Lacibacter sediminis: one gene and its partner. The protein of the gene in region 2 interacts with the protein of the main gene of each other region in a pairwise test. Links are inferred from orthologs where the notes say so. Each region holds a gene or a part of one and is shown on either strand. Other genes may lie near its edges.

The links.
Region 1: the proteins of dnaB (region 2) and dnaA interact in binary tests that used the Escherichia coli proteins (3 or more experiments, as listed by UniProt). The link is inferred for Lacibacter sediminis from one-to-one orthologs.

Annotation. Positions count from the first base shown.
Region 1 is NZ_CP060007.1:1,206,591-1,223,686, reverse strand. Bases 7,952-10,904 are described here. They hold dnaA (chromosomal replication initiator protein DnaA), read right to left. Parts: upstream 10,169-10,904; coding sequence 8,735-10,168; downstream 7,952-8,734. Other genes in these bases: H4075_RS05470 (bifunctional metallophosphatase/5'-nucleotidase), read right to left, coding at 10,306-10,904; H4075_RS05485 (response regulator transcription factor), read left to right, coding at 7,952-8,425. Also shown: H4075_RS05500 (RagB/SusD family nutrient uptake outer membrane protein), read right to left, coding at 1-734; H4075_RS05495 (SusC/RagA family TonB-linked outer membrane protein), read right to left, coding at 761-3,949; H4075_RS05490 (ligand-binding sensor domain-containing protein), read left to right, coding at 4,430-7,600; more of H4075_RS05485, read left to right, coding at 7,634-7,951; more of H4075_RS05470, read right to left, coding at 10,905-11,238; H4075_RS05465 (5'-nucleotidase C-terminal domain-containing protein), read right to left, coding at 11,228-11,974; H4075_RS05460 (NAD(P)/FAD-dependent oxidoreductase), read left to right, coding at 12,120-13,727; H4075_RS05455 (ABC transporter ATP-binding protein), read left to right, coding at 13,796-14,731; H4075_RS05450 (ABC transporter permease), read left to right, coding at 14,743-16,059; H4075_RS05445 (carboxypeptidase-like regulatory domain-containing protein), read right to left, coding at 16,124-16,519; H4075_RS05440 (hypothetical protein), read left to right, coding at 16,757-16,981; H4075_RS05435 (NAD(P)H-dependent flavin oxidoreductase), read right to left, coding at 16,978-17,096. UniProt on the Escherichia coli protein: Plays an essential in the initiation and regulation of chromosomal replication. Binds in an ATP-dependent fashion to the origin of replication (oriC) to initiate formation of the DNA replication initiation complex once per cell cycle.
Region 2 is NZ_CP060007.1:4,028,763-4,041,996, reverse strand. What follows is about bases 400-3,336. They hold dnaB (replicative DNA helicase), read left to right. Parts: upstream 400-1,037; coding sequence 1,038-2,636; downstream 2,637-3,336. Other genes in these bases: H4075_RS17150 (RsmE family RNA methyltransferase), read left to right, coding at 2,702-3,336; pheT (phenylalanine--tRNA ligase subunit beta), read right to left, coding at 400-431. Outside these bases: more of pheT, read right to left, coding at 1-399; more of H4075_RS17150, read left to right, coding at 3,337-3,421; H4075_RS17145 (hypothetical protein), read left to right, coding at 3,535-3,696; H4075_RS17140 (ribonuclease H-like YkuK family protein), read right to left, coding at 3,824-4,297; H4075_RS17135 (CoA-binding protein), read right to left, coding at 4,454-4,816; H4075_RS17130 (TIGR01777 family oxidoreductase), read right to left, coding at 4,851-5,834; H4075_RS17125 (hypothetical protein), read right to left, coding at 5,842-6,279; H4075_RS17120 (hypothetical protein), read right to left, coding at 6,301-6,654; H4075_RS17115 (GbsR/MarR family transcriptional regulator), read right to left, coding at 6,743-7,249; H4075_RS17110 (NAD(P)/FAD-dependent oxidoreductase), read right to left, coding at 7,305-8,441; H4075_RS17105 (methyltransferase domain-containing protein), read right to left, coding at 8,434-9,177; H4075_RS17100 (type III polyketide synthase), read right to left, coding at 9,170-10,258; H4075_RS17095 (UbiA family prenyltransferase), read right to left, coding at 10,251-11,114; H4075_RS17090 (hypothetical protein), read right to left, coding at 11,211-13,037; map (type I methionyl aminopeptidase), read right to left, coding at 13,095-13,234. UniProt on the Escherichia coli protein: The main replicative DNA helicase, it participates in initiation and elongation during chromosome replication. Travels ahead of the DNA replisome, separating dsDNA into templates for DNA synthesis.

The DNA of each region.
Region 1 (17,096 bases), 2.8 Mb from region 2 along the record:
GCAATAGGCTGTGTAATTCTTCCCAACTCCGTATTTTCATTTTGAATACGCTCCGGTAATAATGTAATTGAACTGTCGAGCCATGATGCAATTGTCTCTACACATTCATCAACCGGCGCACGTTTTACATAAGAGCTTGCAGGATCTGCTTCCACAGCAACATTTTCTTTGATGAGCGGAATAGGACCATACATGCGTAACATGTAATAGTGATAATAGGCTTTCAAAAACAATACTTCACCGATCCAGCGTGAACGTTCTGCAGGATTGATATCAGGCACTTTCGTCATATCTGCCATGTTCTCTAAAAAGATATTGCAGTTGCGGATACCGTTCCATATTTTCTGATGATCAAAACGTGTATTGCCGGTACCTCCTTTTCTCCAGCCTGCCCATTCATTAAAATAGGGATCAGCAACATTTTGTTGACCCTGTGCAATACGGAAAGCAGCATGCCAATGTGTTTGATCATCTTGCGGTAACCAAATCTCATCAGCTGATGCCATTGCCGCATTGTACCAGCCATCACCATTCTTTGGCAGGTAAGAATAACAGGTGAACAAAAATTTCTCTGCTTCAACACGCAGTTTAAATGCATTGTCGATAGTAGAAATATTATCCGGTACCACATCAAGATACTTGCGGCAGGAATTTAGCGTAGTTGTAAACACAAAGAGCACTGCTGCAAAAAGCAGGCTTTTGTTTGCAACTTTATATTTGATTCTTGTATTCATGTTTAAAAACTGTTGAATGTTTTAAATTAAAAGTTCAGCTGCACACCCATGCTGTAAACAGATTGAATGGGATAGTTTAATCCATTGCCGCCCATTTCCACATCCCACAGCTTAAAGCCGCTGAGGATAAAGAGATTGGTTGCAGAGAAATAAACACGTGTGCCTTTTAATTTCAAAGCTTTGAAATCAGGTAATGTATAACCCATATCTACGCTTTTCAGGCGTAAGAAAGCACCATTACGTAGCCACCATGTAGAGGTTTGATTATTTGAATTCACTCTCCATGTGCTGAGGCGTGGCCAGAATGCGTATGGATTCTGATTATCTTCTGACCAATGATTATCGGCAATTACTTTCAACAGGTTATTTTGATAACCACCATTCAAATAGAAAGGTTGAATGTTCCATGGGTTAATGAAGAATGAACTGCGTGCCGCACCCTGGAAATAAAAACTAAAATCGAAGCGCTTATAACCAAACGATGCACCAAAGCCATAAATGATCTCAGGTTGTTGCGGGAAACCGATAGGGACCATGTCATCATTATTGATCACTCCGTCACCATTTACATCTTTGTATTTGATATCACCTGCCAGCAAACCAATATCACCATATTGTACAGGTGAGTTGGCTACCTCTTTCTGATCGATGAATAAACGCTCAGCAATTAATCCCCATGTTTGACTGATGGAATGGTTTGCTCTTGAGAGGTAAGCAATGTTAGCAGGGAAAACAATTTCATCAGTTACTTTTACTTTGCTTGTTGCATAAGTGAACGTACCCCTTACATTGATCCACATATTTTTATTCAACGAACGTTGATAGTTCAATGCAACGTCAATACCCTGTGTTTCTGCTTTACCATAGTTAGAAGAAGGAATAGCAGAGAACCCTGCAGCAGATTCAACAGTAGACTTCGCTTGTAATATCTGTGAACGCCATTGCTTGTATACATCAACAGTAAGTGTGAGATCATAAAACAACTTCATGTCCATACCAAGGTTCATGGAACGTGATTGCTCCCATGTGATACCTTCGTTTGCATATCTTGAAATAGAAACACCGGGACGGCCATAAGTTCCTGCACCATCATTACGACCAAATGATGCACCAAAGCCACCATCATTCAGATTTACATTTGACAAGTAGAAGAAACGATCATTGATATTACCGATCTGATCATTACCCACCAACCCATACGTAGCACGGAATTTAAGATCAGTAATAACCTTTTTCAGCGGGTTAAAAAACTTCTCGTTTGAAATGCGGTAAGCAACACCTGCTGACGGGAAGAAACCAAAACGATTATTTTTTGCAAAACGTTCAGAACCGTTATAACCAAAGTTGAACTCAGCAAGGTAACGGTTATCAAAACCATAAGTAAAACGTCCTGAAAGTGTTTGGTTACGTTGCGGCAACGATGCAGTAACACTTCCTGCATTACCGGTTTCATAATTCGAGATCACTGCAATCACATTACCGCCAACAGTATGTTTTTTGAATGTACGGTTATAGGTAACAGATCCTTCCAACCAAAAACGTGAGTCGACTACTTTATTACCTTCTGCATAGCCTAAGTATTCTGTACCAACAGTTCCGATAGAAGTTGCACTACCATCATTTAACACAGTAAGATTATAGTCTTGTGTTGTTGGATCAACAATCGCCGAATAATAGAAAGGATTATAACTTCTGTCAACAGAATAAAAAGAATATCTTCTCAAATAACCCATGGTACGAAAACTCAATCCCGGTGTTACAAAACCAAGATCCTGTTTCAACTCAACCTGCGGCTGAAGGTTCGATGTTTTATAAACTGAATAGCCACGCACCATTTGTGCATATGGATTTACATATAAAGTAGAAGTCAATCCGTTTGCATCAACTGTTCTTGCAGAGCCAAATAATGGGTGCGTGATGTAAGGCAGTTTCGACTGCGGATAAACAGCAGGAAACATGACCTGGTTTGACCAGAGCGCATTGTTGAATGTAGCAGAACCTCCACCAATTGGCCCGTTATAATCATCAAACTGGCCATACATGCGAATGATCAACTCTGTATTTGCGGAAAGATTGAGGTTAACGTTTGAACGAATCGAATAATTCTTCAGTTTAATGTTACTGTTGAAATTATTAATAGGATCAAGTTTCAACAAGCCGTTATCCTGATTATAAGTACCGGCAACATAGTAACGTGTTCTGTTGGTTCCACCGCTGACGTTGAGGTTGTAACTCTGGTTAACCGTATATTTTTTGATCAGCTGATCGATCCAGTTATTGTTGGGATAGAGATAAGGATCGTCTCCGGCTTTTGTATGTTCAATTTTGTTTTGTGAATATGGTTGAACAGCAAGTGGCGAACGTGTAAGCGCTGCTTCGTTTGCCAACTGCATGTATGTAATATTATCAGCCATGTTGAAATTCTTTGTGTTGGACGACACACGATTCTCAGCACGAAACGAAAACCTTGCAACACCTTCTTTACCTGTGCGTGTGTTCACCAATACTACCCCGTTTGCACCACGTGCTCCGTATACTGAAGCTGCGGCCGCATCTTTTAATACAGAGAAATCAGAGATATCATCGGGCTGCAAACGTGCAAGATCTGTTGGTGACGACTCAACACCATCAATTAAAATAAGCGGATCCTGTTTACCTGTACCAAATGTTGACAGCCCCCTGATATAAAATGCAGAGTTATCAGTACCAAGACCAGGTTCACCACTTCGTTGAAAAGAGATCACACCCGGTATTCGGCCGGCAATGGCATTAGTAAGGTTACCAGTTGGCCCTTTTAATGTTTTTACATCAACCGTGGTGATAGAGCTTACCATACTTTCTTTCTTCCTGGTACCACCAAACCCAATTACGACAACATCACCGAGACTTCCGCTTGCATTTTTGAGCACCACATCAATTATACTGCGGCCATTCACTGCTATCTCCTGCGTTTCAAAACCAACACTTGAAATAACAAGGGTTCCTTTTGCAGGAACACGAATAGAGAAATTTCCTTTCTCATCTGTTTGTGTAGCTCTCTTGGTATCAGTCTTTAACTGAACAGTTACACCTTGCAGCACCGCAGAATCTGACTTTATATTACCTTTTACAGTAATGTCATTATCCTGCGCAAAGAGCGTAACAGAAAGGCAGAGCAACAATCCTAATAAAGCGATGGCTCTTTTGCCGGCTTTAATGGTTACTAATTCTTTCATAAGCAATCAATACTTGTTTAATTAAAAAATAAATGAATCGTGTACGTTTTGGTTAATAAGCAGTTTATACGCTTTATGATTAAACACAGGTAGGCATTAACCCATTTGCTTCACATTTTTTTTGTGCAGCATACAGATTGTTGCGGGAAGTTGTGAACGAAGTAATATTTCAATGAAAAGAAGCTGTTTCAGAAAATGTCATCCTTGCAAACTTTTCAGTAAGAAAATAATACAGACAGTTCAGAACATCAGGTTGAAATAAAAGAGAGATTAGTAGAGGTCATAGCAAGTCGTTTTAGTCGTTAAGAATTAATAAGTGTAAATTTGACAAATATTAATTTATTCAGTTCGACTAAAAATTCCGATATTTCAACAAAAAGTACCAATTTTTACAAAAGCACCCAGGTGTTCGATTGATATTTTTCTAACATTCAACAAACCAAACAATTGCGTTTTTCAAGAGCCATATGTGTTTTGAGCATGCTGTTAATGCTTCATTGTTCGCTATTTGGACAGTCGTATTATTTCAGACGTTACCAGGTTGAGAACGGACTTTCGCACAACAGTGTGATCTGTGCAATGCAGGATAAGAGAGGCTTTATGTGGTTTGGAACAAAAGATGGTTTAAACCGTTTCGATGGTTATTCGTTTAAAACATTCAGAAAAGATTTTTCTGACAGTAACAGCATTGGTAACAACTTTATTCAATCACTATACGAGGATAAACAGGGAACGATGTATGTAGGTACCGACAAAGGTTTGTATGAATACATTGATAAAACAGAAGAGTTCAGGCTTTTACCTTCAACGAAAGAACACAGCATATTTAAACTTACCGGTGATACGAAGGGTAACTTATGGTTCATATCAGGTTTTGCTGTTTGCAAATATTCATTGAAAAATAACACACTTGATTATTTTGATCATCCAACTTTCTTTATTGCAAGTGCTGTTTGCCCAACATCTGACGGAAATGTATGGGTAGGCACTGCAAACGGAGAACTGAAAAAATATCAGGCCGCCAACCGTACATTCACCAGCATTCCTCTGTTTAAAAATACCGACGATACAAAATACAAATACATTGAAACCATTGTGCAAACCAATACCGGACAACTATTAGCAGGCACGAACAATGCAGATGTTAAATTAATTGATCCGGTAAAAGAAACGTACGTTGACCTGCCACTTACTTTAAAACGGGAAACAAATTTTTATGTAAAACGGATTCTCCAGGTTTCACCGAATGAATTCTGGCTGGGTACTGCATCAGGCATTTTTGTTTACAATCTGCAAACGGGTAAAGGCATACAGTTAGAAAAAAACTACAGCAACCCCTTCTCACTTTCTGATAATGCAGTTGAAACAATGTGCGCAGATAATGAAGGAGGTGTTTGGGTGGGCACTTATTTTGGCGGTATCAATTATTTTCCGAAACAGGTTACGCCTTTTACAAAATTCATTCCTGCAAAGAATGAAAATTCACTCAGTGGCAATGTTGTAAGAGAAATAAAAAAAGATAGTGATGGCAGTTTCTGGATAGGTACTGAAGATGCAGGGCTTAACAAATACAATCCGGTCACAGGAATGTTTACACCTTATGAAGCAACAGGGAAGCCTGGAAGTCTTTCCTTTTTTAATTTACATGGACTGGAAGTATCCCGAAACGAAGTTTGGATCGGTACGTTTGAACATGGGTTAGATGTAATGGATATCCGAACGGGAAAGGTTTTCAAACATTTCCAGGTTGGTGCCGGCAGCGTTTTGTCAAGCAACTTTATTTATTGTATTAATGCCATCGATCACGACAATATTTTAATAGGAACAACACTTGGTATTTACAGATACGATCGAAAAAACGATCGATTGGCCCGGCTGGAAGGTTTTCCTGAATGGGATTGGTACACCGGGATAGTAAAAGATGATAAAGGAACTATCTGGGCAACAACATTCGGACGAGGTATTCACTTTTACAATCCTGCGACCGGTAAAGGCGGAACTATTTTGCACAATGAAAACGATTTAACCAGTTTAAGCAGCGACCGTGTAAATTCTGTTTTCAAAGACAGCCGCAATAACCTGTGGTTTACAACAGAAGAAGGATTATGCAAATGGAATGAGCAAACCAAGAACTTCACACGCTATGGAACAGCAAATGGATTTCCCAGCAATTTCATGTTTTCCATTTTGGAATCAAGCAGTGGTGAATTTTGGATCAGCACCACCAAAGGACTAGTACGTTTTATTCCAACAACAGGGAAAGTAGATGTTTTCACCACAGCGAATGGATTGATCACTGATCAGTTTAACTACAGCTCTGCATTTAAAGATGCGGATGGGCGTATGTACTTTGGCAGCACAAAGGGGCTTATCAGTTTTCACCCAAAAGAATTCAGGCAATCAGCCTTCGCCCCTCCTGTTTACATCACTCATTTTGAAATTGCAAATCAAGAAACTGGTATTGGCAAGAAAGGTTCTCCATTGAAAGCATCTATCACATATACAGATACGATCGTACTTACACATGATCAATCAACATTCAGTATTGATTTTGCAGCGCTTGGGTATACGGCAACTGAAACTATTCAGTATGCTTACCAAATGGAAGAACTCTCGAACAACTGGGTGAACCTGAAAAAAAACCGTAGAGTTGATTTTGCAGAACTGCCTGCCGGAACTTATCATTTCAGATTACGGGCAATGAACAGTTACGGCATTGCAAGCCCAAACGAAAAAAAACTGATCATCCGCATTTTACCACCTTGGTGGCTGAGCACATATGCCTACCTTATTTATTCCCTTCTTCTCCTGCTATTGATTTATTTCATCATTCGTTATTATCATCAACGGATGGAAGAAAAGAATAAACAGAAATTTGAAAAGCTGGAAGTGGCGAAGGAAAGAGAAATGCTGGAGATGAGATTGGTGAAGAATAAAGAATTGCTGGATGCTAAAATCGATTTCTTCACCAACGTGGCACATGAAATTAAAACACCGCTTACACTTATTAAAGTACCGCTTTCAAGAATTACAAGAAAAGCTGAAGCTCTACCTGAGTTGGAACGTAGCCTGAAAATAATGAATCGAAATACCAACCGGTTGATCGAACTCACTAATCAATTATTGGATTTCAGACAAACAGAAATAGATAAATTCCATCTCTCATTTGTACACACAAATGTTACACAGCTGGTTGAAGATGCCTGTAACGACTTTTCTGATCTGGCAGAAGAGTATGGTCTTTCATTTTCAACTGACATACCCGCAGAAGCATTGTTTGCGAATATTGATGTGGATGCTTTTAATAAGATCATCAACAATCTTATTAGTAATGCTATCAAATTTGCAGACAAAAAAGTGATGATCGAATTACTCCCTTTCTATAAGGATGAACAATCATTCACTATCCGTGTTAAAAACGATGGTTATTTAATTCCTGTTGAACTAAAGGAAAAAATATTTGAACCTTTTTACCGCATCAGTGAAACAGAAGCGCAGACAGGCTCAGGAATAGGTTTAGCTTTGGCTCTGTCGCTCACACAGCTGCATGGAGGTTCACTTATCCTGGATTCACAAACAGATAATATGAATTGTTTTTCACTCACTTTACCGCTCAATAATGAAATAACCACTTCACAAACTTCAGCGTAAATAGTTTATAAATCAATCACCAAATCAATAACAATGAAACCAAGAATTCTTTTAGTGGAAGATAACAAAGAGCTACTGGAAGTAATTGCTGAAGAACTACATGAACATTATGAAGTGCTGAAAACAACTGATGGTTTACAGGCGTTAAAACTTCTTTCAACGGAAGCAGTTCAACTAGTGATCAGTGATGTAATGATGCCTGTGATGGATGGATTTGAATTATGCAGAGAGATCAAATCAAATTTTGAATACAGCCACATCCCTGTTATTTTACTTACTGCAAAAAATACACTTCAGGCAAAAATAGAAGGACTGAGCCTTGGAGCTGATGCTTATATTGAAAAGCCGTTTGAAACGGAATATCTGCAGGCGCATGTTGCAAGCTTACTCAACAACCGGAAGAAGTTAAAAGACTATTTTGTAAATACTCCGTTTGCACATCTTAAATCTGTTGCACATAATAAATCAGATGAACTTTTCTTCGAAAAACTCAATCATCTTATTCAAGCAAACATTGAAGATCATGCACTGGATGTTGACAAACTTGCGAAGCTCATGAATATGGGCCGCACCAGCTTGTTCCGCAAGATCAAATCTGTGACTGATCTTACACCAAACGAACTGATTAATATTACCCGGTTAAAAAAAGCCGCCGAGTTACTTTCCAGTGGTGAGTATAAGATCTATGAGGTATCTGATATGGTAGGCTTTGGATCGCAAACAAACTTTGGAAGGATCTTTCTGAAGCAGTTCGGGATGACACCAACTGAATACCAGAAAAATAAACAAACGAACAGATCTGAAGATGATGATAAATCAAAATGAGCTATTGATCAATTATTATTAACTCATACAGGCTTCTCCCACAAAAGATCCACGAATCGAATGAATAAAAAAGGCAATCAATTTTTTGATTGCCTTTTTAAGTAGTCGGGAGGACAGGATTCGAACCTGCGACCCCCTGGTCCCAAACCAGGTATTCTACCGGGCTGAACTACCTCCCGCCGTGTTCATCGAGGATGAACTCCCCTAAGGGGTTGCAAAAATAGTTGTCCTCTGTTAAAGTGCCAAAAGAAATCCCGGATTCTTAAAGAAATCCGGGATCAAATGAGTTGTGTTAGGTTTTGGGTTTTATTACATCGCAGCCAACTGAACTTTCTGCTGCAATTCCAGTACACTTTCTTTAAACATGCTGTCCGTATCCATCAGGTCTTTTACAGTTTGGCAGGAGTGTATAACCGTTGTGTGGTCTCTTCCTCCAAAATGCTCGCCGATGGTCTTGAGAGAATTCTTTGTAAATGTCTTTGCCAGGTACATTGTGATCTGACGGGCCTGTACAATTTCACGTTTACGTGTTTTCTGTAACAGTTTTTCGTAAGGCACATCAAAGTAATCGCACACCATTTTCTGAATGGCATCGATTGTTATTTCTTTAGATGATGTTTTAACGAAGTTTTTCAGCACTTTTTTAGCAAGATCAAGATCGATCTCCTTTTTATTCAGCGAGGATTGTGCCAATAATGAAATAAGGGCACCTTCAAGCTCACGAATATTGGTATTAATGTTATAAGCGATATACTTTACCACATCTTTATGCATTTCCAAGCCATCGTTCTTCATCTTCTTCTCCAGTATCTCGATACGTGTTTCGTAATCGGGCATCTGAAGATCGGCACTTAGTCCCCAACGGAAGCGGCTAAGTAAACGTTCCTGAACACCTTCAAGGTCTTTTGGTGGTTTGTCTGATGACAAGATCAACTGCTTACCACTTTGATGAAGATGATTGAAAATAGCAAAGAAAGCATCCTGTGATTTTTCAGCACGGTTGAAGAACTGCACATCATCAATGATCAACACATCAACCAACTGATAAAAATGGATGAAATCGTTGATGGCATTGTTACGGCTGTGATCAACAAACTGGTTGATGAATTTCTCAGAGCTTACATACAACACCACTTTATTTGGGTGCTGACGTTTCACTTCGTTACCTACAGCTTGTGCAAGGTGAGTTTTACCCAAACCTACACCACCATAGATCACCAATGGATTAAATGAAGTAGCGCCGGGTTTATCAGCAACTGTTTTACCGGCTCTGCGTGCAACACGGTTACAATCGCCTTCAATAAAAGAATCGAACGTATAGTTTGGATTCAGCTGCGGATCAATCTGCACCTTTTTCAAGCCCGGTATTACAAACGGGTTCTTGACGGGGTTACTTATCACAAGCGGAAAATCCATTTCGTTATTTGTATATGTTTTATAACCATGACCGGGAACATCCATTGTGATGGGTTGGTTATTATTATTACCACTATCCATCATGATGCGATATTCAAGATTAGCATCTTTACCTAATTCACGTTTCAATGTTTTGGCAAGTAACGTTACATAATGCTCTTCCAGGTATTCAAAAAAGAACTGGCTGGGCACCTGGATGGTAAGGATCTTATTTTTTAATTCAACCGGTTTGATTGGTTCAAACCATGTTTTGAAATGTTGCCACTCTACTATATCCTTAATAATGGTTAAACAACTTTTCCAAACTTGATCAGCCGTTTTCGTCATTGTTCCAAAAGCAGTTTATATAATGAGTTAATAATGTTCCTGTTTATTCTCTTTGGCAATTTTTCATAATGAAAGTATTATGAAAAAACTTAAGGGGGAAGGCGAATATCAACACTTTTTGTGGAAAAAAAAATTTTTTATTCACCTGTTTTTTTACCTATTGATAATGATTTTGCTGCTGTCATATTTTTCTTTTTATATTTAAAAAATTCATAATCCAATCGGCCTAACTGAATACCTCCCCAACCTACCTGGTTCACCAAAACATCTTCTGCTTTTTTATTCTTTACTAACACAGGTTCACTTAAGAACGTATGTGTATGACCACCAATGATCAGATCAACATGTTCTGTTTCTTTTGCAAGAATCATATCACAGATCTTATTTGCATTTTCACGGTACTGGTATCCCAAATGCGACAAACAGATCACCATGTCACAATCTTTTTCACGCTTTAGCATCGAAGCTGTTTCATTTAACTTATACACAGGATCGAGATACTTGGTGTTTCCTATTAAGTTATCCGGTACCAATCCTTTCATTTCAATTCCCACACCGGTAACGCCGATTTTCAATTTTCCTTTCTTAAATATTTTATAAGGTAGTGATTTATTTTCCATGGGCGTTGCTGTAAAATCGTAGTTGCATAATAATACAGGAAATGTTGCATGCTGAAGCTGCAATGCAAAATTCTCGAGCCCTGCATCAAAGTCATGATTACCCATTGTGCAGGCATCGTAACCCATCTTCTGCATCGCTATTATTTCTGGCTCACCTTTGTACAAATTAAAATAAGGTGTTCCTTGGAAAATGTCACCGGCATCAAGCAACAGTACATGTTCTTCCTTTGCACGTATCTCATTAATAAGGTTTGCCCTTGCAGCGACACCACCAAGTCCCTGGTTGCGGCTGCCATCCATAGGAAAAGGATCGAGCCTGCTGTGTACATCATTTGTATGAAGAATAACCAGGCGTTGCGTTGTTACTTCTTCTGCACCTGCAAATTTGCCCGCCAACAAGGCCGCTGTGGTAAACGATGTTTGCTGTATAAATTTTCTTCTACTGAGCATTCGTAACTCTGTTTTGGATAGTGGCAGTAACGGGTTGTCCTTTTTGTGTTAACGATTGAACATAATCAATCAAACCATCTCTTAAAAGTGAACCATTATTGATCTGTGGAATAACCTTGAGCATTTCACAATTATCGCCACCATTTGCCACATAATCTGAATTAGCTATTGTATAGATCATATTTGGATCGAGTGGTTTTCCTCCAACCATCACATTTACTGCTTTTTTATCTTTCATTTGCATCGTAATACCAGCCACAGGCCAGGCACCTCTTCCTATAATATGATCAAGAAATTCCTGCAATACTGTTCCTTTTAATTTTTGCAGGATAATAATATTATCAAACGGCATCAATTCAAAAATCTTGCCTCTTGTAATTGCACCTGCTTTCATACCAGTTAAACGCATGCCTCCGTAATTGATAAAAGCACCATCAACTGTTGTTTTGTAATATTTTTCAGCCATTGCTTTCATCGCATCGGCCATAAAATTACCGAGTGTTCCTTCCGGTTGACGCTTGTCAAGATCAACAGCTAATTGACCGATCACCAGATTCATGCTGCTGTTCACACTATCAGCATAAGGTTGAAGAAAATTTTGTACCGATGCGTCTTTGCGCTCATTCTGTACCTGGTAATCTTTATACTGAACAGAAGATGCCCTGTAAACCGGGTTGCAGGAGTAAGAAATAAACAATATAATGATAAGACAATAGAGGGTTGTAAGCTTTCTCATGTACTTGCTGTAACTAATGAAAGATAACTGTTTTTAAAGCCACAAAAAAAATGTTTTTTCTTGATGAAATGCATAATATTATATGCTTTATAAATACAACTATCTTTGCCGCAATTATTGTTTTTAGGTTAACTGCCTGACACACATGCAACAACAAATTTCGCTTCGTTTACTGCCTTCACAAGCTGCTGACAGTTCGTCTATAAAAGAACAAATTGCAGTTTCTGCAAACGTTCAATTGGCTTCCGTAAATGGATTTCATATTCTCAAGCAATCGATTGACGCAAGAAGCAAACAAGCCTGGGTAAATCTTACTGTCAAAACTTTTATCAATGAACCGGTGCAGCAAAGAGATGTCTTTGAATTTAATTTCAAGGATGTACATAAATCAAGCAAACAGGTAATTGTTGTTGGAGCCGGACCTGCAGGTTTATTTGCCGCATTACGTTTAATTGAATTGGGTATTAAACCGATTGTAATTGAACGAGGAAAAGATGTGAGAGCAAGAAGAAGAGATCTTGCTGCATTAAATAAGCAAGGCGAAGTAAATCCCGAAAGTAATTATTGCTTTGGCGAAGGCGGTGCAGGTACTTACAGCGATGGAAAGCTTTACACACGCAGCAGCAAACGTGGAAGTATTGATCGCATTCTTCAACTGTTTGTGCGCTTTGGTGCCGAAGAAAAAATTCTTTACCAAAGTCACCCACATATTGGCACGAATAAACTACCGCATATCATCACCGCTATGAGGGAATTTATTTTGAGTTGTGGAGGTGAAATTCATTTTGAAACCAAACTGACAAATTTTAGTCTCGACAGGGATATGCTAAAAGGCGTTGAAATTAATCACAATTCAACAATACATGCTGATGCTGTAATCCTTGCAACAGGACATAGTGCCAGGGATATTTTTGAACTACTGCATCAAAACAATATTTTAATTGAAGCAAAACCTTTTGCGTTGGGTGTGCGTGTTGAACACCCGCAATCATTAATCGACTCTATTCAGTACCGTTGCCCTGTTCGTGATGAATTTCTTCCGCCAGCCTCTTACAGTTTGGTTGAGCAGGTGCAGGGAAAAGGTGTATTCAGTTTTTGCATGTGCCCCGGTGGTATTATTGCACCGGCAGCCACATCACCCGGCGAATTAGTAGTAAATGGCTGGAGCCCATCAAAACGAAATAACGCCTTTGCCAATAGCGGTATGGTTGTAACAATTGAAGTGAAAGATGCTGTTGAATTTTTCAAAGTCCAAAATACAAAAAACAAAATCCAAATAAGTGAGGACGATCCGTTGTTGTTGATGAAATTTCAGCAGGCCATTGAGCAAAAGGCATTTGTTGCCGGCGGCGGAAAGTTTGTGGCACCTGCTCAACGAATGGCCGATATGTTTGATAAGAAAACATCTGCTTCACTCCCCGATTGTTCTTATTTACCCGGGTTGAATAGTACTGATCTTCGTCAGGTTCTTCCTCCATTTGTGTTTGATGATCTTCGGCTTGGTTTTAAAGCTTTCGGTCAGAAAATGCGTGGCTATTTTACCAACGAAGCTGTGGTGGTGGCAACTGAGTCAAGAACATCTTCACCTGTTCGCATTCCGAGAGACAATGAAACGTTGCAACATCCGCAAATCAAGGGACTTTATCCTTGTGGCGAAGGAGCCGGTTATGCAGGCGGCATTGTGAGTGCGGCAATGGATGGAGAGCGCATTGCCAATATGATTGCCTTGCAGAGTAACCAATCATCAGATTAAAAGGTTTCTGCAATTTTTTCTACCCTACCTTGTAACAAATTGTGCAACCTGCACTCTAATACTGCAATATGAGTACCATCTTAGAAGTTCAAAACCTGAAGAAATACTTTTCTTCTCAAAAGGCGGTGGACGATATCAGCTTCACCATCAGTCAAGGATCAATTTTTGGTTTGCTCGGCCCTAACGGTGCCGGTAAAACAACGCTCATTCGCATGATCACGGGAATATTTTATCCTGATGCAGGCAACATCTTACTCAACGGGAAAAAGTTCGACCCAGTTAATGATGTGATCAATATTGGTTACATGCCTGAAGAAAGAGGCCTGTATAAAAAAATGAAAGTAGGCGAACAAGCCATGTACCTTGCACAACTGAAAGGAATGAGTAAACAGGATGCGTTTGCAAACGTAAAAGAATGGTTTGAGAAGTTTGAAATGCAAAGCTGGTGGAACAAAAAGGTGGAAGATCTCTCAAAAGGGATGGGACAAAAACTGCAGTTTGTTACCACGGTTTTGCACGAACCAAAACTGGTGATCCTTGATGAACCATTCAGTGGTTTAGATCCGGTGAACAGCAACCTGATAAAAGATGAGATATTCAACCTTGCAAAAAAAGGAACAACAATCATCTTCAGTACACATCGTATGGAACAGGTGGAAGAGATCTGCGATCATATTGTATTGGTGAATAAAGGACAAAAGATCCTTGATGGAAGTGTAAAAGAAATCAAACAGCAATTCAAGCAGCATATTTTCACAGCCGAAGTTGATCGTTTACCTGCAACACTGCAACATCCTTCCTTCAGTATTGTAAAGCAGAATGGGACTGATCTTACACTCAAGATCAATGAAGGTTATCAATCGAACGACATTTTGCTGCACTTCATCAACCAGCAAAGCATGATCGTGGCTTATCATGAAATACTTCCTTCACTGAATGAAATTTTCATCAGGCTGATTGAAGGCACACCAACTGCAAGACAATTTGAAACTGTTACTGCTTAATATATTAGTATATGAATAAGATCTGGATCATTATAAAACGGGAGTACATTACAAGGGTACGCAACAAAACCTTCCTGCTCTCTACTTTCCTGTTTCCTTTGCTGATGTTTGCACTCATCTTCGGTGGCGCTTTCATTGGTGCAAACAGTACTGAACAACGTAAAATAGCTGTGGATGATCAAAGCGGCATTTACAAGAATAACTTTAAAGATGGCTCAGCCGTTTCGTTTGGCTATCCTGATGCTGTTACAAAAAACAATTACCAGGACAAAGGCTATGAAGGCTTGTTGATCGTTTATTCATCAACTCCGCAAAAAGCCGATTCTGTTCGTTTGTATACAGAAAAACAATTAGGTCTTGCAACGGATGAGGCTATCAAGAATCAGCTACAGAAAATAAATGAGAACAGGATGTTGATGGAGCGTGGCGTAACACGCAGCATCCTCGATTCTATTAAACAGCAAAGCGAAAGTGCATCATCACTCAACTATCGTTCATACCAGGTAAAAGGCGAAGAGATAAAAGAAGATAACAAGATGCTGGCATTGGCCATAGGCTATGCAAGCGGCTTCATCATTTATATTGTATTGTTTATTTACGGCACGGCTGTTATGCGTGGCGTAATGGAAGAGAAAACAAACCGTATTGCAGAAGTAATGGTGAGCAGTGTAAAACCATTTCAACTTATGCTTGGAAAGATCATTGGTATTGCTGCCGTTGGCTTAACACAGTTATTCCTATGGATCATCCTTGTTTTTGTGCTTTCATCGCTTAGCAGTTTGTTTATTTCACCTGAAGTGTTAGAGCAGGCAAAACAGATGAATGAGTCGATGCCATCCATGGCGCAGAATAATACAATGGCATTAAAAATACTGGAAGCAAAAACAACGGTATTAAGTGCTAACTGGGCATTAATTATTCCTTGTTTTATTTTCTTCTTCTTATTTGGTTACTTATTCTATGCTTCACTGTTTGCTGCAGTTGGCAGTGTGGTGAATGAAGATCCGCAGGAAGCACAATCATTAATGTTACCAATTACGTTGCCAATTGTGTTGGGCATCTTCATCATGGTAAATGCCATTCAGAATCCTTCAGGTTCATTAGCAGTTTGGGGAAGCATTATTCCATTTACATCACCGATTGTAATGATGGCACGTATACCGTTTGGAGTTCCCTGGTGGCAATTGGCTATATCAATGGGTTCGCTCATACTCGGCTTTTTATTCACAACATGGCTCAGTGCAAAAATTTATCGCACAGGAATCTTGTTGTATGGAAAGAAAGTAACACTGAAAGAAATGGCCAAATGGGCTTTCCGCAAAGCTTAATAAAATCAGGAACGACCGGAAATAAAAATCCCCCGATAAACATCGGGGGATTTTTTATTTAAACTTAAAAAGAATGAATGGTAATGGGTGCCATAAACGGCTGATGTATTTCTTCTTCTGCCGGTATCACTTCAAATTCAATTTTCAACAGCAATCCTTCCTTCACAAGAATTGCCTCCTTTTTAGTTGCACGATAGCCAACCTTATCGATTACTATGGTATGCTCACCGACAGGCACATTACTTAAATTAAATTTACCGTTTGCATCGGTAGTAACTTCTTTCTGGAAAGAAGCTTTACGAATTGAAGCAGTAAACGAAGCATTCGCAACAGGTTTTTTTGTTTCGGCATCGATAACAACGCCTTGTACAGAGCCGGTTTCATTTCCTTTATCTGCAGATGCTTGTGCACTAATTGAAACGCCTGTCATGAGGATCGATGCGAGGAGTAGTTTCTTCATAACAATAGTTTTACGATGATAAGAGTTTAAAGTTACAGAACTTATAACATTACTTTTATCAATTTTATGACAATTGAGCCTGTTAAATTGTTCTGAAAATCTTTCTTCCGTTTCAAATCTACGAATTCAATCGTAAATTAGCCAAAATTATTTATTATGCCTTATCATCACTCTAACTTTAGAAGGTTTGCAATTGTGCTATTCCTTGGCGGTTGCTTTTTTTGGGCAAAAAAGGACATGCTGCTACAACAAACCTGGTCATCAAATTTCACAAACACCGATGCTATGGTTGAATTTGGCCCATTGCCAATGATACCCGATGTTCCGAATATCCCTGATTTTCCGCAGGAAGAGGAATTGCTCTTGACTCAACCCCGGGAATTAATGGAGCAGCAACTGGAACTTCAGGAAAAACTAATGAAAGAATTGAAGGAAAAAACCGACAGGATAAAAACCGATTAAGCTGAACCAAGTGGATTGGCCAGGGCTTTATTGAATTCCATCCAGATGTTTTCGGTAATTGTGGCGGCGGGTAAAATATCATCAAGTAAAGCACTCACCTGTCCTATCTCCAGTT
Region 2 (13,234 bases):
AGGATCATGATGCCTGCATGACTTGCACCTAAACCAATTTCATCTTCGGCACAGATCATTCCCTGGCTTTCAACGCCACGGATCTTTGCTTTTTTCATGGTCATTGGTTCGCCGGTCAACGGGTAAATGGTTGTACCAACTGTTGCCACCACCACTTTTTGACCAACAGCAACATTCGGTGCACCACAAACGATTTGCAAAGGTTCTGCAGAACCAACATTCACTGTGGTAAGCGAAAGTTTATCAGCATCGGGATGTTTTTCGCAAGTGAGCACTTCACCAATCACGAGGCCTTTCAGCCCACCTTTCACTTCTTCATATGCTTCCATACTTTCCACTTCTAAACCAATGGAAGTAAGGATGCGGCTCAAACGCTCGGGTTCTACTGCTACGGGCAAATATTCATGGAGCCATTTATAACTGATCGTCATACTTAATCAACTTTTATTCAGAAAGCTGCAAAGATAATTGATTGAAGGCTTGAGGAGTAAACGAGTTTTGGGCGAAATCAAGCATCAAAAAATCATATCCCGAACCATTTTTCTGCAATGAAGAATCACGCAAAATCAATAGCTAAAAAAGGTAACAGTCAGGCGCAAGTGCAGACCGGCGTTATAATCAGTTTTTAGCGTTCCTTAATGATACCAAAAGCAAGCGGGTAAAGGTTTTCAGGTAAAGCAAAAGGAGGAAAAACCGTAAAAATCCATATTGTAATCCGCATCAGTCTGCCAAAAAAAAGCAGTAAAATCTTTCTGCACAGCGGGTGTGCAAATACATTAGGTTTGGGCGAAAAAATATTTTAAATTGAGGATAACAGGCTTGATTTATGTGAATGAATGAGCAAAAGCGGTGGATAACCGTGAATTTAATGTGAATTGCAGTTGAAGAAATTAAGGCGAGGATTTGTTTTTGCTTGTATCATTTTCTCATTTACATTCGTCGCCCTTGTTCCGGTAACAATTGCTTAACATGAAAATTGGGTAAACGATTGTGAAAGAAAAGAACCCAAATTCAACCATTGTATTTCCTGTTTAACTATGGATCTTACTAATCTCAATAAAGACCGCAAAACAAAGCGGAAGGCGCCGCTTGACCTCACCACCATGGTATATGGCAAAGTTCCGCCGCAGGCGAAGGAACTTGAAGAAGCTGTACTTGGTGCCGTAATGCTCGAAAAAAGTGCTTTCGATGCTATCAGCGAAATCTTACGTCCGGAATGTTTTTATGTAGATGCACACCAACGCATCTTCCGTGCTATGCAGGGGCTTACTGCTAAGAGTTCGCCCATTGATCTGCTTACAGTGGTGGAAGAATTAAAAATGCGTGAAGAACTGGAAATGGTTGGCGGTGCTTACTATGTAACCCGATTAACCAATACCGTTGTTTCTACTGCCAACATTGAAGCGCATGCACGTATCATTCTGCAGAAATTTTTGCAGCGTGAATTGATCCGCATCAGTGGCGAAACCATTGGTGATGCATACGAAGAAAGTACCGACGTATTCGATTTGCTGGATGATGCAGAAAGCAAACTGTTTGAAATAACCAATAACTATCTCCGTAAAAACTTTGATTCGTTTGATAATGTGTTGATCAAAACCATTCAGCGGATTGAAGACATGCGGAATAAGCAGGAAGACATTACCGGTGTACCAACCGGTTTTGCTACCATGGATAAAGTGATCTACGGTTGGCAACCATCGGATCTGGTGATCCTCGCTGCACGACCTGCCGTGGGTAAAACAGCGTTTGCGTTGAACCTCCTTCGGAATGCTGCATTGAGTGCAAGTAAACCAACACCTGTTGCTTTCTTCTCACTTGAGATGGGTGCTGCACAGTTGGTGCAACGTATTCTTTCTGCCGAAAGTGAGATCATGCTGGAAAAAATTTCCCGTGGTAAACTGGAAGATCATGAAGTGCAGCAGTTGTACAAAAAAGGTATTGAACGTTTAGCGAAAGCGCCCATCTTTATTGATGACAGTGCTGCTCTGAATATTTTTGAATTACGTGCCAAAGCCCGCCGACTTGTAAACAAACATGGCGTAGGTTTAATCATTATCGATTACTTGCAGTTGATGAGTGGAAGTGCCGGTAATAAAAATACCAACCGTGAACAGGAGATCAGTACTATTTCAAGGGGCTTGAAACAACTCGCCAAGGAATTGAACATTCCCATCATTGCACTTTCGCAGTTGAGTCGTGAAGTAGAGAAACGTAAAGATGGTAACAAGATGCCACAGTTGAGTGATCTCCGTGAATCGGGTGCCATTGAACAGGATGCCGATATGGTGATGTTCCTGTATCGTCCCGAGTACTATGATATTACATCGAACGAATTTGGTGAAAGCAATCGTGGTGAAACACATATTCGTATTGCGAAGCACAGGAACGGTTCGTTGGAAACGATCAAGCTGAGAGCTTTACTTCATATCCAGAAATTTGTGGAAGATGATTTTGGTGATAATATGGGAGGTGGCGGATTTGGTGGTTCACAGGGGCCATTACCTGGCGGACCAGGTATGATGCCCGGTGGCGGAAACTGGAAACCGGTACCAAGTGATGATGGTCCGAAAGTATTTGTTCAGAAAGGCAGTAAAATGAATGATATGAACTTCGATGAGGAAACGCCGTTTTAGATTTCTGATTTCGGATGTATGATTTTAGATTTGTCCCGCTTGCTTAAAGCGGGACAAATTTTTTTATGGCTCTACCATTTTTTTATATTGAAACTTTTGATGCAACTCAGCAACTCATTACGTTGAATGAAGAAACTTCCAAACACGTAGTGCAGGTATTGCGTATGCAGGTGGGTGAGCAATTGAATTTAACAGATGGGAAAGGAAGTATGCTCACTGCTGCAATCAGCGATGCACATAAGAAACATTGCGTGGTGCAGGTAAAGGCTGTAAGCTATCAGCCACAAGCTGCTCGCAAAATAACTATCGCAGTTTCTTTGGTTAAGAATGCAAGTCGGTTTGAATGGTTTTTGGAAAAGGCAACAGAGATCGGTGTTACAGAAATTATTCCGTTGCTGTGCGAACGCACGGAACGACAACATTTCCGTTATGATCGTATGAAAGGAATAGTAGTAAGTGCAATGTTACAAAGCCAGCAAAGATGGTTGTCTCTTTTGCATGAGCCAATGAAATTTGAAAATGCACTTCGCCTGACGCCCTCGTCTGACGGAATACTGAAACTGATCGCTCATTGCGAAGAAACAGAAAGGAATTCATTGAATAAAATCCTGAGCGAAGCCGAAGGGTCAAATTGTATAATACTGATCGGTCCTGAAGGTGATTTCACCAATGAGGAAATTAATCTGGCAATTGCTGCAGAATTTAAACCGGTTATGTTAGGTGAAACGAGATTAAGAACCGAAACTGCAGGAGTAGTTGCTGCTGCATTATTATGTATTGCCTAATAGCAGAAAACGCAAAACTCAAGTGTTGCTTTTTAAATAGAATAGGCCGACCTTACAATTGATTAATTTATCTCTGCCGCAAAATTTTTCTTTCATTTCTAAAACATGAGAATATGAAAAGGGATATTTTATCTGTTGGCGGTATTGTGTTTATTTCACTTTCACTTTTATTCTTGGCGTATCTGTTTGTTAGTTCTCTAACAAAACAATTCTTCAATCAGGATTCTGATTATGCGGACACATGGATGGCAACACCAACAGCATTCAGCAAGTAGGTTTTACTGTTTTCTTATTATATGCGATTGGATATTTCAAGCTTAGAGAGGTAATTAACAGCTAAGGTTGGAGAGACGAAGACCTAACCGTGGTTCACACAGTTGAAAGATGAACCTGTGCAAAAGATCAGTTCACAATTTTATTGGCACAGCTGCTGCTGGCGAAAGCTTCAGGTTTGGCTTTAAAGGCAAAGCCCATACCAAGGATATAACCCATTGCTTCACGCAATGCTTCATTGCTTTTGAAGTGAGGGTTGGTGTTGATGTCGGCATGTACTTCCATATCCACATCATACTCTGTAAAGAGGTCGCAAAGCTCATAAGCAATTTCAATACTCTTTGCAACTTCAACAAGCATACGTTCTTTAATGGAATACTTCTGTCTTGTTTTTTCGTTGTGAATGAACATGAAGCCGCCATGACCTTCACGTAGAAAAACAATGACCGTTGCAAACTCTGTTTCCATTCCTTTTACCTGGCTGTCGGTACCAACACAAACTTTCAGGCGAAAGCCTTTGCCGGTTTCTCTTATAATGGCGGCACGTACCTCTTCCTTGATCGGAATGCGGATATGCTCGCCATTGAATTTTCTCCATTTCATAAAAAAGGGTTTCCCTAATTTACGAAATTCTTTCCGGCTGCTGCAAGATTGTTGAGTTATGTGTTTATTAACAGCTGGGGATAACCGAAGAAGAAAACAGACAATGTATAATAGGCAACTGGTAAGTGGTACCGCAATCGTCAATCTACAATCCGCTTAATATTGCCCGGTACTTAATAACACCAATGTACAGGCTTCCATTGGCTGAATATTATTTTGAAGCGCAAGTTGTTTCAGCTCTTCATTTTCAGCACCCGGGTTAAAGATGATGCGTTTTGGTTTGAGCGAAAGAATATAATCGTAATATTCTTTTTGATGAAGAGGATTGAGGTAGAGCGTAACAGTATCGAGCTCTTCAACAGGTTGCTTTGTTGTTTCAATTGTTACATCATCAACAGTTCCTGTATGCTTACCAATACCAACTACTTCGTGGCCTTTATTGCGAAGACGTTGTATGGCAAGATAGCTGTACCGTGAACTGTTATCAGAGGCGCCGAGTACAAGTGTTTTTTTGCTCATGTTGTAAAGTTACATCAATTGAAGCGCTGCAGTTTTACCAAAGCTTGTATTGTTTTTTAGGAGTAGATGCAATTACCTGTTCCAATGCATCCTTCAGGTGTGGATACTTAAATACAAATCCAGCTTGCAGCATTTTTGTTGGAACAACCCATCTGCTTTTAAGCACTAATTCAGTTTCTGTTCCAATGATGAATGCTCCCAACTTCAGCATCCATTCAAAAGCGGGAAGACCGATTTTTGTATTGGTTACTTTTCTAAGTGTTTCCATGAAGTGCTCATTGCTCACAGGATTGGGTGATGAACAATTATAGGTTCCTTCCAGCTCATTATGTTCGTACAAGTATTCAATCATTCTGCAAGTGTCTTCAATATGCACCCAGCTATACATTTGTTTACCGTTGCCTTGTTTGCCTCCCAATCCGAATTTTAGTAGATTGAAATAGGGAATCATTACTCCACCTGACCCAAGTGTAATTGCCATTCGCAATGCGGCCTTCCTTGTGAATGGAGTTCTTTCTTCATAAAATGTTTCTTCCCACTGCTTACATACACGAACAGAAAAGTCATCTTTGATTTCGCCTGTTAATTCATCCTGCGGTTTGTCTTCGGCATGTCTATAAATAGTTGCAGACGAGGCATTGATCCAAAGCTTTGGAGGCTGTACAAGTTTATGAATCGCTTCGCCAATTATTTTTGTTGCATTGACACGGCTGTCAATAATTTCCTGTTTGTTTTTTGCTGTGTACCGGCAGTTCACAGATTTACCTGCCATGTTCACAATCATATCTGCTCCATCTAATTCTTTGTGCCATGGTCCAATCGTCTTTCCATCCCACTGAATGAAAGTAGTTTTTGAAAGCTCAGTACTTGTAAGACTGGTATATTGATTTCTGTTATTACTGCTGTTGGGCAATTGTCTTGTTAAAATAACAATCGTATTATCTTTCCCAAAGTACCTGATCATTTCTTCCCCAATAAAGCCGGAACCACCTGCAATAATTATCTTTTTGTTTGTCATTTTGTACTTAGTTTAAATAATATATAATATTAAAAACAAACAACCAGATAAACACAACTGCAAAGGTGATGAACAATGTATTCATCAATACTTCTCCAATTTTAAAAATGAGCTTATTTGGAATTTCATACATAGGGTAGTACGCAAATTGTGTAATGACTTTACCCGTCCAGTAAGCAGCAATTAACCCGGTTACTGCAACAGCAAGCGGACTGCCATTCTTTAACTCATCAGCCAGTAAGAAGGAGATCAAACCAAAGGAAAAGTTTAAACCTTGTATGTAGCGACCATATGTTTTTGCGATTTCCTGGTTAAGCGGTTTTAGCTTTTTGATATCGTTGTACCAATCGAAAACTTTGTGTCGCACATAAGGATAAACCATGGCTGTAAAAATTTGTCCGGCTGCGCCAATGTAAATGAGCCAGTTGGGGATTGTGTAGTTCATAACAATTTATTTAGTGATGAATTATTTCAAATGCACAAACTCTTTCAATTGCAAAGCCCTTAATTCTCTCCAGCAGATCCATGTGTATACAATTGCCATGAAAGGGGCGGCATATAATAATATCCATAAGCCAATACCAAGTGGAGTAAGCAGCAGCAGAATAACAACCAACCAGTGATAATACAAACGAAGGCTATTGGTATTTGTAAACCAATGTGCCAAAGCATGGACGATCATACCGGTTACGTGTAGGGCTCCAACAACATAGTAGGCAGTGAAGAGTAGTCCGCCCTCATGTGTAATAAGCCAGCTGATAAAAAATGCCAAGATCAGTAATACACTACTGTAAAATTCGAATTGCTTAAACAGTTTCATGTTTCATGTATTTTATAATTTCAGAAAAAAATGAAAATAGTGTGTTTTAAAAAAGCCGAACGAATCGGCTGTATTGATCTTTGATCAACTATTTAAAGAGCTTCAATGCTGTACTGATGAACCAATTCTCATCACTCTTCACAACAACATCGAGCATACTATCGGCATGTGCACCAAATTTTTTAATACCGCTGATAGTATCAAGAAATGTTTTTACTTCCTTGTCTTTTTTATCGCCATCCACTTTACTTAACTGATCCATCAGTTTCATCATTGGATCCAATTCACGTTTCTTGCGTTCTTTAATGATCTGGCGTGCTACTTTCCAGATATCTTTTTCAGCTGTGAAATATTCTTTGCGTTCACCTTGGATCAGCACACGATCCACCAAACCCCAATCGATCAGGTCACGGATGTTCATGTTCACATTCCCCCGGCTGATATTCAACTGGGCCATCACATCGTCCTGTGTTAAAGGGTCAGGACTGATCATCAGCAACGCATGAACTTGTGCCATGGTGCGGTTAATACCCCAATGTGTACCCATGGCGCCCCAGGTGCTGATGAACTGTTGTTTGGCTTCCGATAATTTCATGGCCCTAAGTTAGCAAACAATTCCGAATTTTCAGTAATTACTGAAAATTAATTTTTTAATAGGATCGGCCGTGTGTGAGACGTATCAACGGTTTGGCTAGGAAGGGCAGCGTTTTGACTGAATTGATGAAGAGATTGGTGATGCTTGGCTTGCCAAAGAGCCCTTGAATCAGGCGGCCGGTTTTTAAACGTTTGGCAAACTGCTGTTGCCAGTTGCGGCTGTAGCATTCTTCCATTTGCTGCCGTGTGATTTGCTGTTGCAGAAACGCATGCACCTGTTCAAACGCCAGTTTACTTCCGTGCATGGCCATGCTCATACCGTTGCCACAAAGTGGCGTGATCATGCCACCTGCATCGCCAATCATCAACACGTGATGTTCTACTTGTTGCTTTTGATCAAAGCTGATCTGTGAAATGGTAACAGGAGTCTTGTATAGAAATTCAGCTTCAGCAAATATTTTTTTGAGCTGTGGGTTTTTGCAGAGGATGTTTTTCTCCATCTGTTCAATATTGTTATTGCTTTTTTGCAAATTAACAGCAGTGGTTAAATAACAAAGACAAAATTTTCCATCTTCAATTTGTGAAATACCACAGTATCCATTTTTGAAATTGTGCAACGCAATTACATCAGCCGGCCGATTGATGTTGATATGATATTTAACGCCGATATAGTTGTTGAGTTTATTTGGTTTTTGCTGTACAAAATTTCGATTCCATTTAACATCAAGATTACATCGTTTGCCGAAACAACCTGCTGCAACTGTTGCAGTAAACTCACCGGCAGTTGAATGAATAATGAATGTATTGTCGTGAAAAATTACATCGTTCACTTTTGTTTCTTCCAGTAAATGAACATGGTGTTGCCGGGCAATGGTGGCCAGCATTTCATCCAGTTTATAACGACTGATGCCAAAACCACCAAGCGGCAATTCATGTTGAAAGATATTTCCCTCAGGCGACGATACTTCCAGTTGTTTGATGATCGGTAAATGGAGTTGTGATAACGGAATTCCTAACCATTCAAGATAGTTCCAGCTTTCCATACTGATGTATTCGCCGCAAACCTTGTGATAGGGATATGTTTCTTTTTCAAACAACACAACTTTATAACCTTGCTTTGCTGATTGAATGGCTAGAGCCAATCCGGCAAGGCCGCCACCAATGATTGCAATATCGTAATGCTTGTCAGTCATGTTTATAAATCAATAACCAACGAAAAGCCCACATCCATTTTAATTGATGGTTGTTGATAGATGGTCGATCACAAAGTTGAATAAGTTCTTCCCGTTTAAATCCTCTTGCAACACTCAATGGTGCATCGTTTTTTACAAGATATGATTTTGAAAAAAGGTTGGTCAACAGTTTGATGGAATAATAAGCAAGCACATGCCTGTGTAGATCATTCACAAAAAAACCAAGTGTTGAATTGTTCTTCATCCACATGAATTGAAATTGTAATTCATCCTCACTAAAATGATGACAGAACAACGAAGAAAAAATAATATCGGGTTTTTGCGTGAATGCTGCTGTGGAATAATCTGAGCAGATAAATTCAATGCCTTCATTTTCTCTTCTTGAATGTGCATAGGCAATGCAATGTGGGTTGATATCAATACCGATCAGTTTTATATTGATGTTTTTCTTTTTACAGTATTGTTGGATGGCTCTCAGATTATCGCCACCACCACAGCCAATTTCACAAATTTGAAGTGTTTGCGGGTGAGCCACCCCATCCTTCGACAAGCTCAGGACTGGCGGGTGACTGAGTCTGCTAATGAAATGTTGAAAGCCTTTGATAGTGATCTGGTGTCCACCTAGCCAAGTATTGATCACATCCAGTTCCTGCATATTCTGTTTGATGTCATCAAACAGAATATCATCGCCATCGAGTAGTTCTTTTTGATATGATCGTTTCGTGAGATCAGGCATGTGTTGAAGCTACAAAAGTTTCCATTGTTAAGCCAGGGCCAAAGGCGGCACCAAAAATGGATTCATCCTTACTGCTGTTTTGCATCAATTCTTTCAGCACAAATAGAATAGTAGGAGAAGACATGTTGCCATAATCACGCAACACATCATAACAAGCCTGAAGTTTTCCTTCCGGTAGTTGAAGCGATTTATGAATAGTATCTACAATGCGCCTTCCTCCGGGATGAATACACCAGTTACTGATATCGTTTTGTTGCAGATCTGCATGTTGCAATGCTCTCTGCACCAACGGTTCAAAATCTTCTTTAATGAGATCAGGAATATATCCGCTCAACGTCATTAAGAAGCCAGTGGATGAGAGTTCCCATGCCATGTCCCGTTTGCCTTTAGGCACAATTTCGCTGTAAAAACTTTTCAGGTGCAGTCCTTTTGCAGTTACATCATCATGCATCACCAATGCTGCAGCACTACCATCTCCAAATAAAAGCGTGGAAGCAATACTATCCGGACTAGCATCTTTTTGGAAATGCAGTGTGCATAATTCAGTACACACAACCATCACTTTTGCAGCACGATCGGTTTTGCAAATCATATCAGCCAGCTTTAATCCGTGAATGGCTGCATAGCAACCCATGAAGTTGATGGAAGTGCGAAAGATATTTTTTGGAAGATCCATCAGCTCCATCACCATCAGATCAAGACCCGGCGCACTCATGCCTGTGCAACTGACTGTTATAAGATGCGTGATTTGCTGACTGTTTATCTTTCCTGCAATACATTGCCTGATCGCATCAACAGATAACGGTGCCGCATAACGGTTGTACCAACGCATGCGATGTTCTAAATCCGGAAATGGTTCAAGATTTTCGCTGTGCGGATAAAACTTCCATTCAGGTAATTTGTGACTGTAATCGGGAACAACAGAGTAACGTGTATCAATTCCACTTTGGCTGTACAGAAATTTCAGCTTCCTGTTTTCAACAGCATCTAAGGCATACACTTCCTGCATGAACTGCAGGATATCTTTCTGCGCATGTTTAAATGCCGGAACGGCTGTGCCAATGGAAACCAGTTTACTCAAATTGATTCATGATTAAGATCGTTATAAATGCTGCGTTGGTGCATATACTTGCCAAAACGTTCATTTGCATCGTATGTTTAAAATCTGCAAAACTTTCGTCCTTCCACACTTTCACTGCCCACCATAAGAAATAAACGAGAATGGGGAGGAAAAAGATGGCCAGGATGAAAAATTCTTTTATCATCAGTGATGAAAAGAAGGTATAACCAACAAACATCATGGCAACAGAGTAAACAACGGCGCAGAATACAAAGGTTTTGCGATAGCCCAGCAGGTAACTGATGGTTGTCACTCCATCTTCTTTATCCTGCTTATGCTGATAAATTTGTGTAAGCGGATAAAACCCGCCGATCAGCAAGCTTGCTGCAATCATACCTGCAATAGGCATGCCTGTTTTAAGCATCACTGATGATCCATGATAAACCATCCAGAAAACCAAACCACCTTGCAGCGTAATTACTGTGAGATAACCAATAATTGGATACTGTTTCAGCCTTACACCACGATAGCTGTATAGCCTTGACCCAATGATATAAATAAGTATTCCAACTGCAAACCAGTAACTGATAATGAATGACAGTGCAACAGCTAAAACATCCATAGCAACTGTTGTATAATATAATTGCTTTGTTGGCTGCAATGGGTTTGCAAGGCCACCAATAGGAGAGTTGTCCCTGTCCATATAACTGTTATAACCATTGCTGGATGGGTACACAAGCACATGAAGAATGATAAAGATCAATAACGCATTTGTCCGGTTGATGTTTACCAATTGAGTTAATGCAAACCAATATACCGGCATTAAGAAAATGGAGAAATGAAATCGTAACAGCTGTATAGTACTTTTCCTGATCATGGTTGATGATGCTTATTGTAAATGTAAGCTTTGTTTAATGGGCAAACTATCGCCTGGCTGTCATTTGAAGCTCACAAAATATGTAACGCAGATCTGCTAAAAAAGTTCCAGTTTCAGGTTTTTGATCAGTAATGGCTTGCGTGCCAGGTTCCATACCAGCACTTTTACTTCGTCACCTGTTTGCAGTTTAAATGAAAGTGGTGCAAAGAAATGAACAGGTCCCCATTGATTAAGATCAGTATGCCGGAGTTCAATGCGTGGATGCTTTAAACAGGAGCTGTCAGCAAGCCCGATTTTATTATTGATCTTTACGGCTTTCCAAAGCAGGACCTCGCCATTGCGTGTAACGGTTAACACCATCAACTGATAGCGGTACCAATCGTATATCTGTTCAGGTGCGTTGAAAGTACCGCTGGCTTTTATGTATGATGTAGTGATATCTTTTGCAGCGGTAAAATATTGCAGCGATACAGGTGCAAACTCTTCCTGCTCACTCATCCGAATGAAATCTTTTTGCTGTATGCTGTCGTAGGGATTTATTTCAGCCATTGATTTTTGAGCAGGCAGTGATGAAGCATGGGGCTGCCGGTCGCCACAATCCATGACCACGAGATCGTTATAACTGAGTCTCGATTTAAAAAGTGTTTGCAGGTTAAACGTTGCGTTCGATTCCTCACTCCACATTTCTCTTTTTGCCTGCTGCGTACTTTGTTTGATATTGACGAAGCAACAAAACAACAACAGCACCCAAAGAGAAACCTGCATTACTATTTGCTTTGTTGAAGTATTTATGAGTGTTGCTAATGGGATTGCCAGTAAAGGATAAAGGTGAATCATTGGCCTTGAACCAAACCCATTAATATAATTATAACACCACCACGAGTAAATGATATAAATATAGAGTGGCAACAATGTAAGAAACAGCAACTGTACTTTCCTGAAACGTTTGGCAAATACAAGTCCGACAAAAGCAAAAAACATAATCGGCGTGTAAGCCAGCCAACCGTTCTTGAATCCAAACAAGCCTTCAAAAATATGTGGATGTAAGAAATCAAATTTTTGATTCACATAACTGTCATAAAAAAATGATCCGCCATATTTTTTCCAGTACAGCATTTGTGGAATGATCGGAAGTAAAAAGCAAAGAGCAGCAATGCCAATGTAAACAGCATTCTTCCTGATGAATTGTACTTTCTCTGTAAACGATGCACGGTTATAGATGCCATACATGACAGGAATAAGCAAACAGAGAATATCTGAAGGGCGAATGATGCTGATAAAACCGGCTGTTAAACCTGTTACTACAAATAACAGCAGGGAAGGTTTTTGATGTACTCTGATGGTAAGGAATAGCAACAATGCATAAAGAAAGAATAGCAGGTTGTGTGCCATCCCGCTTTGGTAAAAGGAAAACCAAAAAAGGTTTGTGCCGATAAGAACGATGCAGGTGGTTATGATTGCTGTATTTCGATCAACAAACAGCAGCAACGATCGAAACAGGAAAAATAAACCCAGTAAGAGATAAGCAATACTTGAAAACCGGATGGCGTTGCTGTATGTTTTTGAAAACCCATTTGCTTCCCCGTTTGTGAGCTTTGCAATTACATGTGCTACAGTAAAAAAAGGTAATTCAAAAAAAGCGGTGCCGTAGGTGTATTGATTTACGAAATATCCCTTTGCGCTTTTGCCTGATTGCGCATACATATCCGTTACATAGTTCGTTACTATGGGATCAATGCCATTGTCAGTTGGTAAGGTTTCAGGATGGCCGGTGTTGTTGTAAATAAATGCAGTTGGCAAATAGAGATAATAGCCCAATGCATCGCCATAAAAAACGAGACTTTTTCTTCCCTGTATAAAATAAAACAAGCACGAGATAAGGATCGTACACGCAAGTAAAATGTTGGTGCTTGTTTTGCCCATTTGCTGCAATATAAACAGAAGCCTGCAAAGATGATTTAGAGGAAAAAATGTTACTGATCAAATACCATTGGCTGCTGTAAGAATAACCGGCTTGCCATCTGTGATCATGATCGTGTGTTCATGCTGCACAACATAGCCGCCTTTGTTACCAACGAAGGTCCAGCCGTCTTCTAACTCTACAGCTTGTGTAGAATGTG